4 regions of the Bradyrhizobium sp. LA6.1 genome follow, and region 4 is predicted to be linked to each of the others. Evidence: predicted binding sites of a transcription regulator. Region 4 holds the regulator's gene; each other region holds the start of a gene.
What was found. The regulator LexA, encoded in region 4, represses DNA repair genes until DNA is damaged. The targets are predictions, from matches to a motif close to TGTTCNNNNTGTGTTCNG.
Positions count from the first base shown of each region.

Region 1 (3,646 bases), on a different contig from region 4:
GGGGGGAATGGGTTTACCTTCGTCGTCGAACACCTCTCCTTCGTAAAGACCGTCGCGAAAGATCCAGAAGCGCAGGCCTTCGGCATCCTCGATGCGGAAATAATCCCGCGTCAATTGCTTGCCGTCCTGCCGCCACCATTCCATCGCGATGCGCTCGGGCCCTTCCACCCGCACCACCGCATGCAGCGCGCGCCGCCAGGTGAACTGATGCGGCGGGCCGTCGGGCACGGTCGCGAACGGCACCTTGATCGGCTCCGGTCTGTCGAACAGCCGCAGGGGGCGCAGCGGCGGCTCGCTCTCGGCGCGCGCCGGCCATTCGGCCTGCATGGCCACGGCGAGATGGTGCTGGGCAGGCGCGGCCAGCACCGCACATTCCGGGATATGGGTATCCTCAGGCAAATGCACGACGACGCGCTTTCCGCCGATGCGCGCGGCGATGCGGTCGATCAGCGCGGCGAGCTCGTCATTGTCATGGACATGGGCGTCGAGATCGCGCTGCTCCTGCACCACGATCTCGGTGCGGCTTGCCGACAGTCGTACCATGTCGAAACCGAAGCCGGGATCCAGCGGATCGGCGAGCGCATCGAGGCGCTCGCGGAACAGCCGGTCGATGACTTTGCTTTGCGTGACCGGCCGCCCGGTCTCGACCATGATCGCGCGCACCACGCCGTCGGTGCGAAAGAAGGCGGCTTCCAGGCGCCGCGCACCCTTGCCCTGCTTCTCCATGGACGCGATCAGCGTGTCGGCCAGCCGCGACAGCGTCATCGCGATCATGGTGTCGGTGGCGATCGGTTCGGCAAAGCGCTTCTCCACGATGTAATCCGGCAGCGGTTTGCGCGGATTGATCGGGGCATCGCCATGCCCCTGCGCATGCGCGAGCAGCGTGGAGAACCGCGCGCCGAACCGCGCCGTGATCTCATGCGGCTCGCGCGAGGCGACATCGCCGATGGTTTTCAGGCCGGCGCGACGCAGGCCCGTGGTGATGGCCTCGCCCGCACCGAGCGCGGACACCGGCAGCCGGCTGACCGCCGCCGCCTCCCCGCCATCGGCGACGATGGTGCCGGAGGCCTGCCGCGTCAGCGTGCGCGCGCAGACCGAGGTGCCGGCGATCGCCGCGCTGACGGCAAAACCCTGACGGGCGAGCCCGCGGACGAAGGTCTGCAACAACGCAGCCTCGCCGCCGAACAGATGCGCGCAGCCGGTGATGTCCAGAAACAGCCCGTGCGGCGGATCGAGCGCCACCAGCGGCGTGAAGCGATCGCACCAGTCGGCGACGTCGCTGAGCGTCTTCGCATCGGCCACGACATCGGCGTCGAACACTTTCAAGTCCGGACACATCGCCCGTGCATTGGCCAGGGGCTGGCCGATGTGCAAGCCGAGGCGCTCGGCGGCTTCGTCCAGCGCATGGATCACCAGCGCATTGTTGTCCTTGATGACGACGATGCTCGGATCATTGGTCTTACCCAGCGCGCCGAAGAACCGCTGAATCCGATCGATGGGCAGGCGTGGCAGCCACAGGCTGAGGATACGTCGACGGTTCAGAGAACTGGCACTCATCACATTTCCATTCCATGATCCACCGGCCGCAGGGGCCATGACGATTGCGCAAGAGCTCGGCATCGAAGCGCGGCGCGCCCCAGGCACTCCATGCCGGGCCCGGCGGCGAATGCGCCGCGCGCAGCATCCATCGCGTCTCCGCGGTCGAGGGCAGCGGCTGCGCGGCCATCCGCAACATCAGGCCGGTGACACCGGACGATTGCGCGGCCAGTGTCAGCTTACGGCTCGCCACGAGATCGAACTGCCGCGTCTCACCCCAGAGCTCGAGCACGACGGCGCCAAGCGCGTCGCAGGCGAGCGCATCGGCCGAGGTCCGCAACGCGCTCTCGACATCGGCGGCGCGCACCATCACCACGCGGCGCGGATCGAGACCGATCTCGGCAAGCCCGCTCATCGACAGCGCGCCGGTCTCGAGTTCCGAAAAATCCTGCCGCACCCACAGCAGCGGCCGGCGCCGCGAGACACGCCCCGCAAGCCCCATGACAAAACCCGTCGCGGCGGTTCCCTGCCGGCCCTCGCAAAACACCTCGTGGATCACCGCGCGCGCGAGCCCGCCCTTCAGCGCGCTGTCGACCTCGTCGTGGCCGAGCGCGACGCGATCGTGCTGATGCACGACCTCCGCCGTCTCGATGCGCTCGATCTGGCCGCGCAAGGTCGCAAGCGCGTTCATCCGTGCGCCGCTCATATACGCCGCTCCTTCAGAGGTGATTGCCGAGGTTCTCAAAAATAAGAACCTGCGGCTGGCTCATTTGTTCATGATATGTTCTAATATAAAGCTAACAGCGGCCGGGGAGTCAATCGAATTGGTGCTCATCCGGATTCGTAAGCTGAATCAAAGGGATTCCACGATGGACGTACAACGCAAGCTGGAGATTCTGGCTGATGCCGCCAAATACGATGCGTCGTGCGCCTCCAGCGGCACCGAGAAGCGGGATTCCAGCGACGGCAAGGGCATGGGCTCGACCGCACCGGGCATGGGCATCTGCCATTCCTACGCGCCGGACGGACGCTGCATCTCGCTGCTCAAAGTGCTCCTGACCAACGCCTGCAATTACAACTGCCTTTATTGCGTCAACCGCGCCTCTTCCAACGTGCCGCGTGCCCGCTTCACCATCGACGAAGTGGTCAAGCTCACGCTCGACTTCTACCGGCGCAATTACATCGAGGGCTTGTTTCTCTCCTCCGGCATCATCCGCAGCCCCGACTACACCATGGAGCAGGTGGTCAGCGTCGCGCGCAAACTGCGCGAGGAGCATCACTTTCGCGGCTACATCCATCTCAAGACCATTCCCGAGGCCGACGACGCGCTGATCGCGGAAGCCGGCAAATATGCAGATCGCCTCTCCATCAACATCGAGATGCCTGAGGAGACGAGCCTGCAGCAATACGCACCGGAAAAGGATGTGCGCGCGATCCGCCGCACCATGGGCCGGCTGCGGCTGAAGCTCGACGAGGCTGAGGAAAACCGCAGCACAAAGACGAAGGCGAGGCCGCAGCGCTTCGCGCCCGCCGGACAGAGCACGCAGATGATCGTCGGCGCCGACGCGGCCTCCGATCACACCATTCTCCACACCAGCTCCAATCTCTATGGCTCCTACAGGCTGCGGCGCGTCTATTACTCCGCCTTCAGCCCGATCCCCGATGCCAGCCGCGCTTTGCCTCTGGTACAGCCGCCGCTGCTGCGCGAGCACCGGCTCTACCAGGCCGACTGGCTGATGCGGTTCTACGGTTTCGACGTTGCGGAGATCGTCGATGACAACGCGATGCTGCCGCTCGACATCGATCCGAAGCTCGCCTGGGCGCTGCGCCATCGCGACCGCTTCCCGCTCGACGTCAACCGCGCCAGCCGCGAGGAGCTGTTGCGCGTGCCCGGCTTCGGCACCAAGGCGGTCGAACGCATCATCGCGACCCGGCGCACCACCACGATCCGCCTCTCCGATCTCGCGCGGCTGCACGTGCCCCGCAACAAGGCGCTGCCTTTCATCGTCCTCAGCGATCACCGCCCCGCGCCGCACCGCCTCGACGAGGCGCGGCTGATCGAACGGTTCAAGCCGAAGGCAACACAACTGGGGTTTGGCTTCTGATGCAG
Region 1 covers NZ_JBEPQK010000001.1:505,493-509,138, reverse strand. The annotation lists gene ABIB99_RS02265 (Y-family DNA polymerase) at 1-1,557, opposite strand, end outside; gene ABIB99_RS02260 (ImuA family protein) at 1,460-2,242, opposite strand; gene ABIB99_RS02255 (putative DNA modification/repair radical SAM protein) at 2,406-3,641, shown strand; gene ABIB99_RS02250 (UdgX family uracil-DNA binding protein) at 3,641-3,646, shown strand, end outside.
Region 1: ABIB99_RS02255 (putative DNA modification/repair radical SAM protein) is a predicted target of LexA. The motif match lies at 2,308-2,325, and genes of this name have one in related genera.

Region 2 (3,646 bases), on a different contig from region 4:
AAGGGATCGTAGCTTCGTAGGGTGGGCAAAGCGACTTGTCCGCCGTAGCTCGAAGAGCGAAGGCGGAAGCGTGCCCACCACCTTTGTGCGCGTTGGAATAGGGTGGGCACGGCGCTTGCGCGCCTTTGCCCACCCTACGGCCCCGAACGCATATCTAGGGTGCAACCAGCGAATGGTTCTGTCGGTCCCAACGCCACAGCCGTTCGTTGGTCAGAAGCGTTCCGCCCCACCAGCGTCTGATCGGGTTTTGACGGCGGAAATCCTCCCGGCCTTCAAGGACCGCTTCCCCAAATTCGGTGAGCGATAGCCGGCTTCGGCGAAAGGCGGCGTTGCGGCCTCGCGCATCGTGCGGGGCCAGCGTCGCGAGTTTCGGATCGAGACCCGTGATCACCGGCATTGGGCCGGACCCAAGCCCTTCGAGCAGCGGGCCCAATTCCCATTGATCGAGCACGCGCGTTTGCAGCGGACCGTCCGGTTGAAACAGCTCCTTGGTACGGTTGTGCCCCCGCGCAATCAGGTCGAGAAGCCGCGCTTCCGTCGTACCTAGTCCGGTGATTGGTGATGGCAGTTCTGCCAGCAATTGTTCCATCGCAGGCTTCAGGAAGGGCAGCCTGGGGAAATCCCTGCCGAGCAATCCGAAACAGAGCTCCGGCGTTGGCGCCCGGTAGGCTTCCCAGGCCATGTTGGCGATCTCGAAGTCGCAGTCCGCGACCTCCAATTCCCGCACCATACGATCGCGAAGCTCTGTGCCGTCCGCTCCGCGCAGATCGAAATTGACACGTCGCAATCTCAGACGATCGGTGATCGATGGATGGGACCGCAAATAATCGAGGATCCAGATCAGTTGCAACTGACTATTGGGCTCAGGGTCGAACCACAGCTCGATGAGATCGACGCCATAGGTCTCGCAAAACCAAATCAGGCCTGTCTCCTTGTGCGCGAGACCGGTCTGAGGCAACCGGCCAACAAGATCGGACCAACGCACCTCTGGATCGCCTCTGACATAGCCTCCCGTCAGGTATTGCTCGAGGTGATGCGAGGTAGGCAGTGGCCCCGAAACGAAGCGAAAGATGAACGGGACGACCATGTCGGCGCGATCCGCATGGGCAAGACCGACGCCGGACGAACTGGTCAGGATCACGCGTTTCATCGCGAACGCCCCCAAAACGAAACGGGCACTGACGACGTCGGCAACTCAACGTCTTCAGCGCCCGCTCCTCGCGAAAAATTTTCGCGTTAGGTCTTACTCGTCCGCCGGCTCCTCGCCGTCGGCGTCGCGCTCGGGGGTGCCGGCGAGAATCTGCTCGGCAATCAGGCCGGAGTTCTGGCGGATCGAGGTCTCGATCTTGGCGGTGATGTCAGGGTTGGCCTTCAAAAACGCTTTCGAGTTCTCGCGGCCCTGGCCGAGGCGCTGGCTGTCGTAGGAGAACCAGGCGCCGGACTTTTCGACGATGCCGGCCTTGACGCCGAGATCGAGGATCTCGCCCATCTTGGAGACGCCCTCGCCGTACATGATGTCGAATTCGACCTGCTTGAACGGCGGCGCCAGCTTGTTCTTCACCACCTTGACGCGCGTGGTGTTGCCGACCACTTCGTCGCGCTCCTTGATCGCGCCGATGCGGCGGATGTCGAGGCGGACGGAGGCATAGAATTTCAGCGCGTTGCCGCCGGTCGTGGTTTCCGGCGAGCCGTACATCACACCGATCTTCATGCGGATCTGGTTGATGAAGATCACCATGGTGTTGGATTTGTTGATGGAGGCCGTCAGCTTGCGCAGCGCCTGGCTCATCAGACGGGCCTGGAGACCCGGCAGCGCATCGCCCATCTCGCCTTCGAGTTCGGCCTTCGGCACCAGAGCCGCGACCGAATCGACCACCAGCACGTCCACCGCACCCGAGCGCACCAGCGTGTCGCAGATTTCCAGCGCCTGCTCGCCCGTGTCCGGCTGCGAAATCAGGAGCTCGTCGATGTTGACGCCCAGCTTGCGCGCATAGACCGGGTCGAGCGCGTGCTCGGCGTCGATGAAGGCGCAGATTCCGCCCTTCTTCTGCGCTTCCGCCACCGTGTGCAGCGCCAGCGTGGTCTTGCCCGAGGATTCCGGCCCGTAGATTTCCACGACGCGCCCCTTCGGCAGACCACCGATCCCAAGCGCAATGTCGAGCCCGAGGGAACCCGAGGACACCGCCTCGACATCCATCGACCGGTCGTTCTTGCCGAGCTTCATCACCGAGCCCTTGCCGAACTGGCGCTCGATCTGGGAGAGCGCGGCGGCCAGAGCTTTACTCTTGTCCATGGAAGATCCTTCGACGATACGCAGGGCAGTGTTGGACATTGGGTCGTGCTCCTTATGGCGAGGATTCGCTAGAGGGACAAACGATTGGCGGGGCGGGCCGGCGATAAAAACAATGTACCCTATTTGTTCCGGGTTCGCAATATGTTCTTTCACGGATTTGGGCGCTGGCCTGTTTCTGGCGACATTGGCCTGGTTTGAAATGACACGTGGCCTGTTTTGTTCTGGGCCAACCATGCGGTGTATCCGCGAGCGGAACGTCGCCGTCATAAATCCGCAATCCCTAGCGAATCTTTTGGGGTGTTTGGCCTGTCTGAGGATGGCGCCGCTAGTCGTATGGGAGCCTGGGTGATGACCGAAAACACGCAGCAGCAGGCGGACAGGCGCAATCGGCTATTGGAAGCCGCCACGCAGGAAATGATCAAATTCGAACAGAAGGAAAATGAATTCCGCAGGCGAGATCGCGAGGAGCGCGCGGCGGAGCTTCGTCTGCCTCTGGATAAGATCAACGTCCACTGAGCGGCGCCGACAGTTTCACACGACTGTCATGGCACGTTCCTAGCATTGTCATGCGACGGGGGTCCGGCGCGCGGCTCTCCGTCCAACCTCGGCCTAGACCACCAGATGGGCGGAGAGCTCGCCGACCTCCCGAACCATCGCGGCACGCCCGGCCCACAACGTCCTTTCATCCGGATATTCTGATGATCAGAAGATCGCGGCCGTTGCAGGCGGTGGCCCGATCCCCTCTCCCCTCTGAGGTGTCCCGCCGCGTGACATAAAACCTTGGCACAGGTTGTGCACACTCATCATCACCGGGGTTTTGCATCCACCTCTCCGGGGCTGGAAAGCCGCCGCCCGCGCGACATTTAAGCGGGCGGCGTTTTTATTAATGTCGCAGTCCGGCAGTCCCGCTGTCCTAATTGGGACGGCACCCGGATTTGGTACTTGCCTGTTCCCGCCGGGGCTGAGCGCGCCCCCCTACGCAAAGCGCGCACAGCCGAGACCGGCTCGCACATGAGCGAGTGGCTGACATCGCCGGGGCTTCAGCCGCCAAAGCCGGCCTAGAAGCAGACGGCGCCTGAGGTATCGCGTTGCCCGGGATAGATCCGGATTCGTCCCGGCGTGGTCATTCGCGTTGGCGGCATCAACGCTTGAGGGTGAAGGTTTTCCAAATTCTGCGGGCGTCCCGATGAACCTTGGCACGAGACGTGCTGACATAACGGTATCGGGATTTTGCAGTTTCCCTCCCGGGGCTGGTAAGCCGCCGTCCGCGCTTCATTTAAGCGGACGGCGTTCTTGCTTCTGAAGCCCAACAAGCAACCTGTCCTGACTTGATGTTCCGAGTGTCCTGATTGG
Region 2 covers NZ_JBEPQK010000002.1:338,644-342,289, reverse strand. The annotation lists gene gcvP (aminomethyl-transferring glycine dehydrogenase) at 1-2, shown strand, start outside; gene ABIB99_RS05180 (hypothetical protein) at 155-1,150, opposite strand; gene recA (recombinase RecA) at 1,244-2,332, opposite strand; gene ABIB99_RS05170 (hypothetical protein) at 2,642-2,809, shown strand.
Region 2: recA (recombinase RecA) is a predicted target of LexA. The motif match lies at 2,407-2,424, and genes of this name have one in related genera.

Region 3 (3,646 bases), 160 kb from region 4:
TTGCCGCGCGCGTTGACCACCTTGATGGTGCGGCGATGGTTCGGCGGGCGCCGCTCCGGCACCTCGACCTCGAGCTCGCCGGTGAGATATTTGCCGGTCAGCGATTTCGGGTTGCGCATGATCTCGGCGGGCGTGCCTTCGGCGACGATGTTGCCGCCATGCATGCCGGCGCCGGGCCCGATGTCGAGGACGTAATCGGCGAGCAGGATCGCGTCCTCGTCATGCTCGACGACGATCACGGTGTTGCCGAGGTCGCGCAGGCGCTTCAGCGTGTCGAGCAGGCGGGCGTTGTCGCGCTGGTGCAGGCCGATCGAGGGCTCGTCCAGCACGTAGAGCACGCCCGTCAGTCCCGAGCCGATCTGCGAGGCGAGGCGGATGCGCTGGCTCTCGCCGCCGGACAGCGTGCCGGAGGAGCGGGACAGAGTGAGGTAGTTGAGGCCGACGTCGAGCAGGAAGGTGAGGCGCTCGCGAATCTCCTTGAGGATGCGGCCGGCGATCTCGTTCTGCTGCGTGTTCAGCGCCTCGGGCACGGTCTCGAACCATTCGCCGGCCTTCCTGACCGACAGTTCCGAGATCTCGCCGATATGCTTGCCGCCGATCTTGACGCAGAGCGCCTCGGGCTTCAGCCGGAAACCCTTGCAGCCCTCGCAGGGGACGTCGTGGAAATACTTTGCGAGCTCCTCGCGCGCCCACTCGCTCTCGGTCTCGCGATAGCGGCGGTTGATGTTGGTGATGACGCCCTCGAACGGCTTCTTGGTGTCGTAGGAGCGGACGCCGTCCTCGTAGGAGAACTTGATCTCGTCCTCGCCCGAGCCAAGGAGGATCGCGTTCTGCGTCTTCTTCGGCAGATCCTTCCATTTGGTGGTCAGCGTGAACTTGTAGTGCTTGCCGAGCGCGGTCAGCGTCTGAATATAGTAAGGCGACGACGACTTGGCCCAGGGCGCGATCGCGCCCTTGCCGATGGCGAGCTCCTTGTCGGGGATGACGAGGTCTTCGTCGACATGCTGCTCGACGCCGAGGCCGCCGCAGGCCGGGCAGGCGCCGTAGGGATTGTTGAACGAGAACAGGCGCGGCTCGATCTCCGGAATCGTGAAGCCGGAGACGGGGCAAGCGAATTTTTCCGAGAACAGGATGCGCTCGGGCCCGCTCTTGTCGTGAATTTTGGCGGTCTTCTTCTTCTCCTCGGCGGGCGCAGCCGCTGCAGCCGCATCGGCGAACTCGACGACGGCGAGGCCCTCCGCGAGCTTCAGCGCGGTCTCAAAGCTTTCGGCGAGGCGCTGGCCGATGTCGGCGCGCACCACGATGCGGTCGACCACGACGTCGATGTCGTGCGGAAATTTCTTGTCGAGCGTGGGCGCTTCCGCCAGCTCATGGAAGGTGCCGTCGATCTTGACGCGCTGAAAGCCCTTCTTGAGCCATTCGGCGAGCTCCTTCCGGTACTCGCCCTTGCGGCCGCGTACGACGGGGGCGAGCAGATAGAGGCGGGTGCCCTCGGGCAGCGCCAGCACGCGGTCGACCATCTGCGAGACGGTCTGGCTCTCGATCGGCAGACCCGTGGCGGGCGAATAGGGCACGCCGACGCGCGCCCAGAGCAGGCGCATGTAGTCGTAGATCTCGGTGACGGTGCCGACGGTCGAGCGCGGGTTCTTCGACGTGGTCTTCTGCTCGATCGAGATCGCCGGCGACAGGCCGTCGATCTGGTCGACGTCAGGCTTCTGCATCATCTCCAGGAACTGGCGCGCATAGGCCGACAGCGATTCGACGTAGCGGCGCTGGCCCTCGGCGTAGATGGTGTCGAAGGCGAGCGAGGATTTGCCGGAGCCTGACAGCCCGGTGAACACCACCAGCTTGTCGCGGGGGATCTCGACGTCGACATTCTTGAGGTTGTGCTCGCGCGCGCCACGGATCGTAATTGCGCGCAGGCTGGATCCCGCGTTCTGCTGTTGGCGCTTCGCCTTGATCACTTCATCCATCCGAGTTGCCCTCAAGGAATCCCAAAGGTGCGCGATCGCGCCAACAAAAAAGGCGCGCGTCGCCCGGAACCGGGATCGGCGCCGATGGGTATGGCAGCGAACGTAGGAAGAACGGGAGCGGATTTCCAGTGGCGAGTGCGAATCGTCAACGGATTGTTGGCGCGCTGGCGGCATCTGGCAGGAGCAGGGCCCCCAGAACATGCGAAGGGCCGGCGCGAGGCCAGCCCTTCGTTCGCGTTTGAATGCGGATTTGGGGCAATCCGCACATGATCAGGACTTGGAGGTTCCTGTGGGAAGCTTTGTCTCAGTATTTGGCGACGACCGGGCCGCCCCAGCGGTAATTGATGCGGATCAGGCCCATGTCGATATCCTGGCCGATCCGGTCGGTGCGCGGGGCGAAGCCGCCGACGAGCGTTGCGAAGTCGGCGCTGTGATGGCCGAGGAAGACATGGTTGTACTCGCCGCCGACCGACCAGTTCTCGGCAAAGCCCCATTCCACGCCGATGCCGATGGTGTAGCCCCAGCGGGTCTGGTTGACGCTGTTGAACACCGCGGCCGGGACGCCGGGGACGAAGGTGTCGTACTTGTCGTGCGCCACCGCGGCGCCGGCCTTGCCATAGAGGAGCAGGTTGTTGACGGCGTAGCCCATCTGGCCAGTGAACAGGCCGAAGCTGTCGATCTTGGTCTGGTTGGTGAACAGCGGCAGCGCCACGCTGACATTGCTGCCCTTGAAGTCGGCCCAGTTGCCCTGGCCCTCGATGCCGAACACCCAACGCGACTTCTGCCAGCGATAACCGAGCTGTCCGCCGACCGTGCCACCGCCCGCATTGTGACAGCCTTCGCCAACGGCCGGATCGACAGCGATGCCGAGCGCGCGGGTCACGCCCCAGCAGGCATGGGCCAAGCCGCCGCCGCCGTTGATGCCGGCATAGATGCCGCTCCAGTCATAGACGGGAACGGCGGCCGCCTGCGCCTTGTAGATCGGGAGATCGGCGGCGGTAGCCGGCGCGACCGCACCGAGTGCGAACAGGCTGACCGCAGCCAGCATCCACGTCTTCATGTCACGTCCCCAACTCGCCAAAGCCATTAGCGGACGCCTTGCGCGCGCCTCACGACTCCAAGACGGTTGGGTGCACCCTCGCGCGAAAACAAAAAGGCCGGCGCAAGGCCGGCCTTTCGTAACGCGATGGCGTCGGAGGCGAAGATCAGTATTTGGCGATGAGGGGGCCGCCGAACCTGTAACTGACGCGGGCCGTTGCAATGTCAACGTCCTGGCGGATCCGATCGGCGCGCGAGAACGTGCCGTTGTTGAACGTAAAGCGGTTGTCGCGCGATCCCATGATGCCGTGCACATAATCGACGCCGACCACGATGTTGGGCGTTACGCCGAAATCGAGGCCAGCACCAACCGCTCCGCCCCAGCGCGTTTCATTCGCCCTGTCGAACACGAAGCCGGTGGCCGTGGTGAAGCCCTCGTATTTGTCGCTCACAACCATCGCACCACCCTTCGCGTAGAACAGCACATTGCTCCAGGCGTAGCCGACCTGGCCGGTCACGAGACCGAAGGCGTTGATCTTCGAGCGGTCTGAGCCGACGCCGCCCGCAGCCAGGCTCGGTCCATTGGAGCCGCTAAGGTGAGCCCAGTCGCCCTGGCCTTCCACGCCGAACACCCA
Region 3 covers NZ_JBEPQK010000003.1:298,352-301,997, forward strand. The annotation lists gene uvrA (excinuclease ABC subunit UvrA) at 1-1,973, opposite strand, end outside; gene ABIB99_RS08555 (outer membrane protein) at 2,278-3,033, opposite strand; gene ABIB99_RS08560 (outer membrane protein) at 3,179-3,646, opposite strand, start outside.
Region 3: uvrA (excinuclease ABC subunit UvrA) is a predicted target of LexA. The motif match lies at 2,070-2,087, and genes of this name have one in related genera.

Region 4 (3,646 bases):
ATCGGCAGGCGGGTGATGGTTGTCCGGCTGTCGGTGATGGTCTGCGGCTTGTGCTCGCGCTCGCCGAGCGGCTGGGTCACCGGTAGCTGCAGCACGGTCGCGCGCTGGCCTTCGACCAGCTGCGTCACCAGCACGGATTTGCCGTCGGGGAATTCGATCGCATCATGATGGCGATCGGGAATGTGCGGATCGATCTTGCCGAACTTGCCGACGCGCGAATTGACGGTGCGCGTCCAGATCCAGCGATTGTCGTAGCGGACGTTGTCGGCGAACGCGAGCTCCGTCCCCGGGAGCAGGCAGACCGCGACGGTCGGATCGGCCGCGGAGGCAAAGCCGCGCGTCGAGGTGCCGCGGAAGGTTGTCGTGACGATCGTCTCGCCGACTTCGGCGGGACGCGACGCGACGGCATGCAGGCTGTAGTCACACATCGGGTGCTCCTCATGCAGGGATAGCGACCCACGTCTCTTAATCGAGGCGCAGGCCTCTATCAGAGTGGAAATACCAAACGTTCTGCCGGGTTGTAGGCAAATCTACGGCTCGCCGCCGCAGGCCGCAATCACATTAACTTTCCCGAATCCACCAGGAACAAAGCCCGCCCCTTTGCATTCTGCAGGCGCGTGTCAGCGCCCCGCAGGCGCCGACCAGCCGGAATATTGCCAGCCCGGCCGCGACGGTTGGTCGACGGCGTCGAGGGCCTTGCGGACTTGCTCGCTCATGGCGGTATCCTTGCGGACATGGGGCCGCGATTGCGCGGCCAAGGCTTGCACGGCCAAGGCTTGCACGGCCAAGGCTTGTACGTCCAAGGCTTGCGACGCTGATGCTGCGATCAGCGCCACAGCAAGTGTGCTCAGAACGATCCGGCGGATGACTTCTCCTCGAACCTGAAGGCCGCGAAGCAGGGCTGCTTCGTGCGGCGTGCCGAGGATTTACCGCTGGAGGAGGGGCCGGATAATCTGCGCGAAACCAGAAAGACTATCCAGCGGAAGCGGACAATCGTCCGCTCCAATCTCGGATCGGCGATGCCGATCGAAAGCGCGCGGGGCGCCAAATAACCGATACCGGCACGTCCGGTATCAATACTTCCGGTACAGCCCGATCAGCTTGCCCTGGATCTTCACCCGGTTGGGCGGCAGAATGCGGACCTCATAGGCCGCATTGGCGGGCTCGAGCGCGATCGAGGCGCCGCGGCGGCGGAAGCGCTTCAGCGTCGCCTCCTCGTCGTCGATCAGCGCCACCACGATATCGCCGGTATCGGCGCTCTCGTTGCGCTGGATCAGCGCCATGTCGCCGTCGAGAATGCCGGCCTCGACCATGGAATCGCCGCGCACTTCGAGCGCGTAATGTTCGCCCGAGCCGAGCATGTCAGGCGGTACGCTGATGGTGTGGCTGCGGGTCTGCAAGGCCTCGATCGGCGTACCGGCCGCGATGCGGCCCATCACGGGGACCGCGACGGGGCGCTCGCCCTCGTCCGCCGGCGGGCTCGAAGTCGTGCGGACCTTGCCGAGATTGCCTTCGATGACGCTCGGCGTGAAGCCGCGACGGCTGCCGGCGGCGGCCTGAAGCTCGGGCAGCTTGATCACCTCGATGGCGCGGGCGCGGTTGGGCAAGCGCCGGATGAAGCCGCGCTCCTCGAGCGCGGTGATCAGGCGATGGATGCCCGATTTCGAGCGCAGGTCGAGCGCGTCCTTCATCTCGTCGAAGGAGGGCGGCACGCCGCTTTCCTTCAGCCGTTCGCTGATGAACCGCAGGAGCTCGTATTGTTTGCGCGTTAACATCTCGACCAAAATCCCCCGGTTGATGTCGTTCGATTCCGAGACGCTGAATTCAGCAGTAAGCCGCTACATTCTCGAAACAAATCATGAACGGACACTATATGTTCGATACATGTTCCGCAACTGCTTAATTTACCGTGAACGCGACAAAGTTCGCGGAACGCACGCGAACGAAGCAATCAGACGGGCAGTCGCAAGACCTCGCAAGGCGTGCCGGCTTGGGCCTTCGGCGCGAATGGCGCGCGCACGAGAAGTGCCTGTGCCGCAGCGAGATTCGCAAGCAGCGAGGAATCCTGGTGATTGACGGGGAGGGCGAGGAGCGTGCCGTCGTCGCGCAGCTCGAGGCGTGCGCGCAGATAATCCTCGCGCTGGTCATTGGCGCCGACATCGCGGCCCAGCACCGCGCGTTCGCGGCGGTGATGAATCATCGAACGGCCCGAAAGCGCGCGAATCAACGGCACCATGAACAGGAAGCCGCAAACATAGGATGACACCGGATTGCCGGGCAGGCCGATCACGCGCATCGCGCCGAGCCGCCCGTTCATCATCGGCTTGCCCGGCCGCATCGCGATCTTCCAGAACGCCATCGAGATACCTTCGTCCCTCAGCGCCTGCTGGACCAGATCGTGGTCCCCGACCGACGCGCCGCCGGTCGTGATCAGGATGTCGGCGCCGCTCTCCCGCGCGCGGCCGATGCCGGCCGTGGTCGCCTCAAGCGTATCGGCGGCCACGCCGAGGTCGATGGTATCGGCGCCCTCGCTGCGGGCGAGCGCGTGCAGGGCGTAGCCGTTGGAATAGACGATCTGGCCGTGGCCCGGCGTCGTACCCGGCATCACCAGCTCGTCGCCGGTGGCGAGGATCGCGACCTTCGGGCGTCGCCGGACTGGCAGTTGCGGGTAATTCATGCCGGCGGCGAGCGCGAGGTCGCGCTCGGTGAGCCGGGCCCCTTTGCGCAGCAGCACGTCGCCTTCCGAGAAGTCGACGCCGGCGGGGCGGATGTGCCGCCCCGTTACGGCGGCTTCCTTGATGGTGACGCGCTTGCCGTCCGCAATCGTGTCCTCCTGGATCACGACCGCATCAGCGCCATCGGGAACGACACCGCCGGTGAAGATACGCACGGCCTCGCCGGCGCCGACCGATCCCGCAAACGGGCGGCCCGCCGCGACCTCGCCGATCAGGGTGAGCTGGGAGTCGATCTTCGCCGCATCGACCGCGCGCACCGCATAGCCGTCCATTGCCGACATCGCCTGCGGCGGCTGCGTGCGCCGCGCGGCGACGTCGCGTGCGAGCACGCGGTGGAAGGCTGCGTCGAGCGCGATCATCTCTTCAGGCAGCGGCTCTGCGCCCGCCAGCACCGCGGCGAGCGCGTCGGAAACCGGCATCAGGGCCACGGGTGAAAACTCCTGCTGGGCCCGTTCGGGCAAATCGGCGGCGAGAGTTCTAGCCGAGTGCAGGCGCAGAGGCAAAACAGTGGCCGCGCAGGATGATTTATCCTGCGTCATCCGCTCTGCGATGAAGGGTGAGCATCAAGTCCGCCGCGGCATGATCCAGAAGGCGAGACAGACCGGTACGAGGATGGCCATGGCGAGGACGAGAAAGACGAGAGCCACGGCCAGCATCGGTCAGCCCCCCGGCTGCTTGTACGGACTGACGTCCGGCGCTGCGGGGCCCTGATCCTTGTCAGGCAGCGGGTCGGCCTGGGATTTCAGGTCGGCGGCCTTGCTGATCAGTCTTGCGGAAAGGTCAGAATCCGAGGTGGTTCTGGCGAATTTCATCAGCAGAGAGGCCTGCTTGGTGAGGTAGGTTTTGCCCAACACGACGATAAGCCCGATGTAGAATTCCCAACGGACTCATGAGTCCTGAGAGGGGCAATC
Region 4 covers NZ_JBEPQK010000003.1:142,317-145,962, forward strand. The annotation lists gene ABIB99_RS07820 (hypothetical protein) at 1-428, opposite strand, end outside; gene lexA (transcriptional repressor LexA) at 1,074-1,775, opposite strand; gene ABIB99_RS07830 (molybdopterin molybdotransferase MoeA) at 1,952-3,163, opposite strand; gene ABIB99_RS07835 (hypothetical protein) at 3,395-3,589, opposite strand.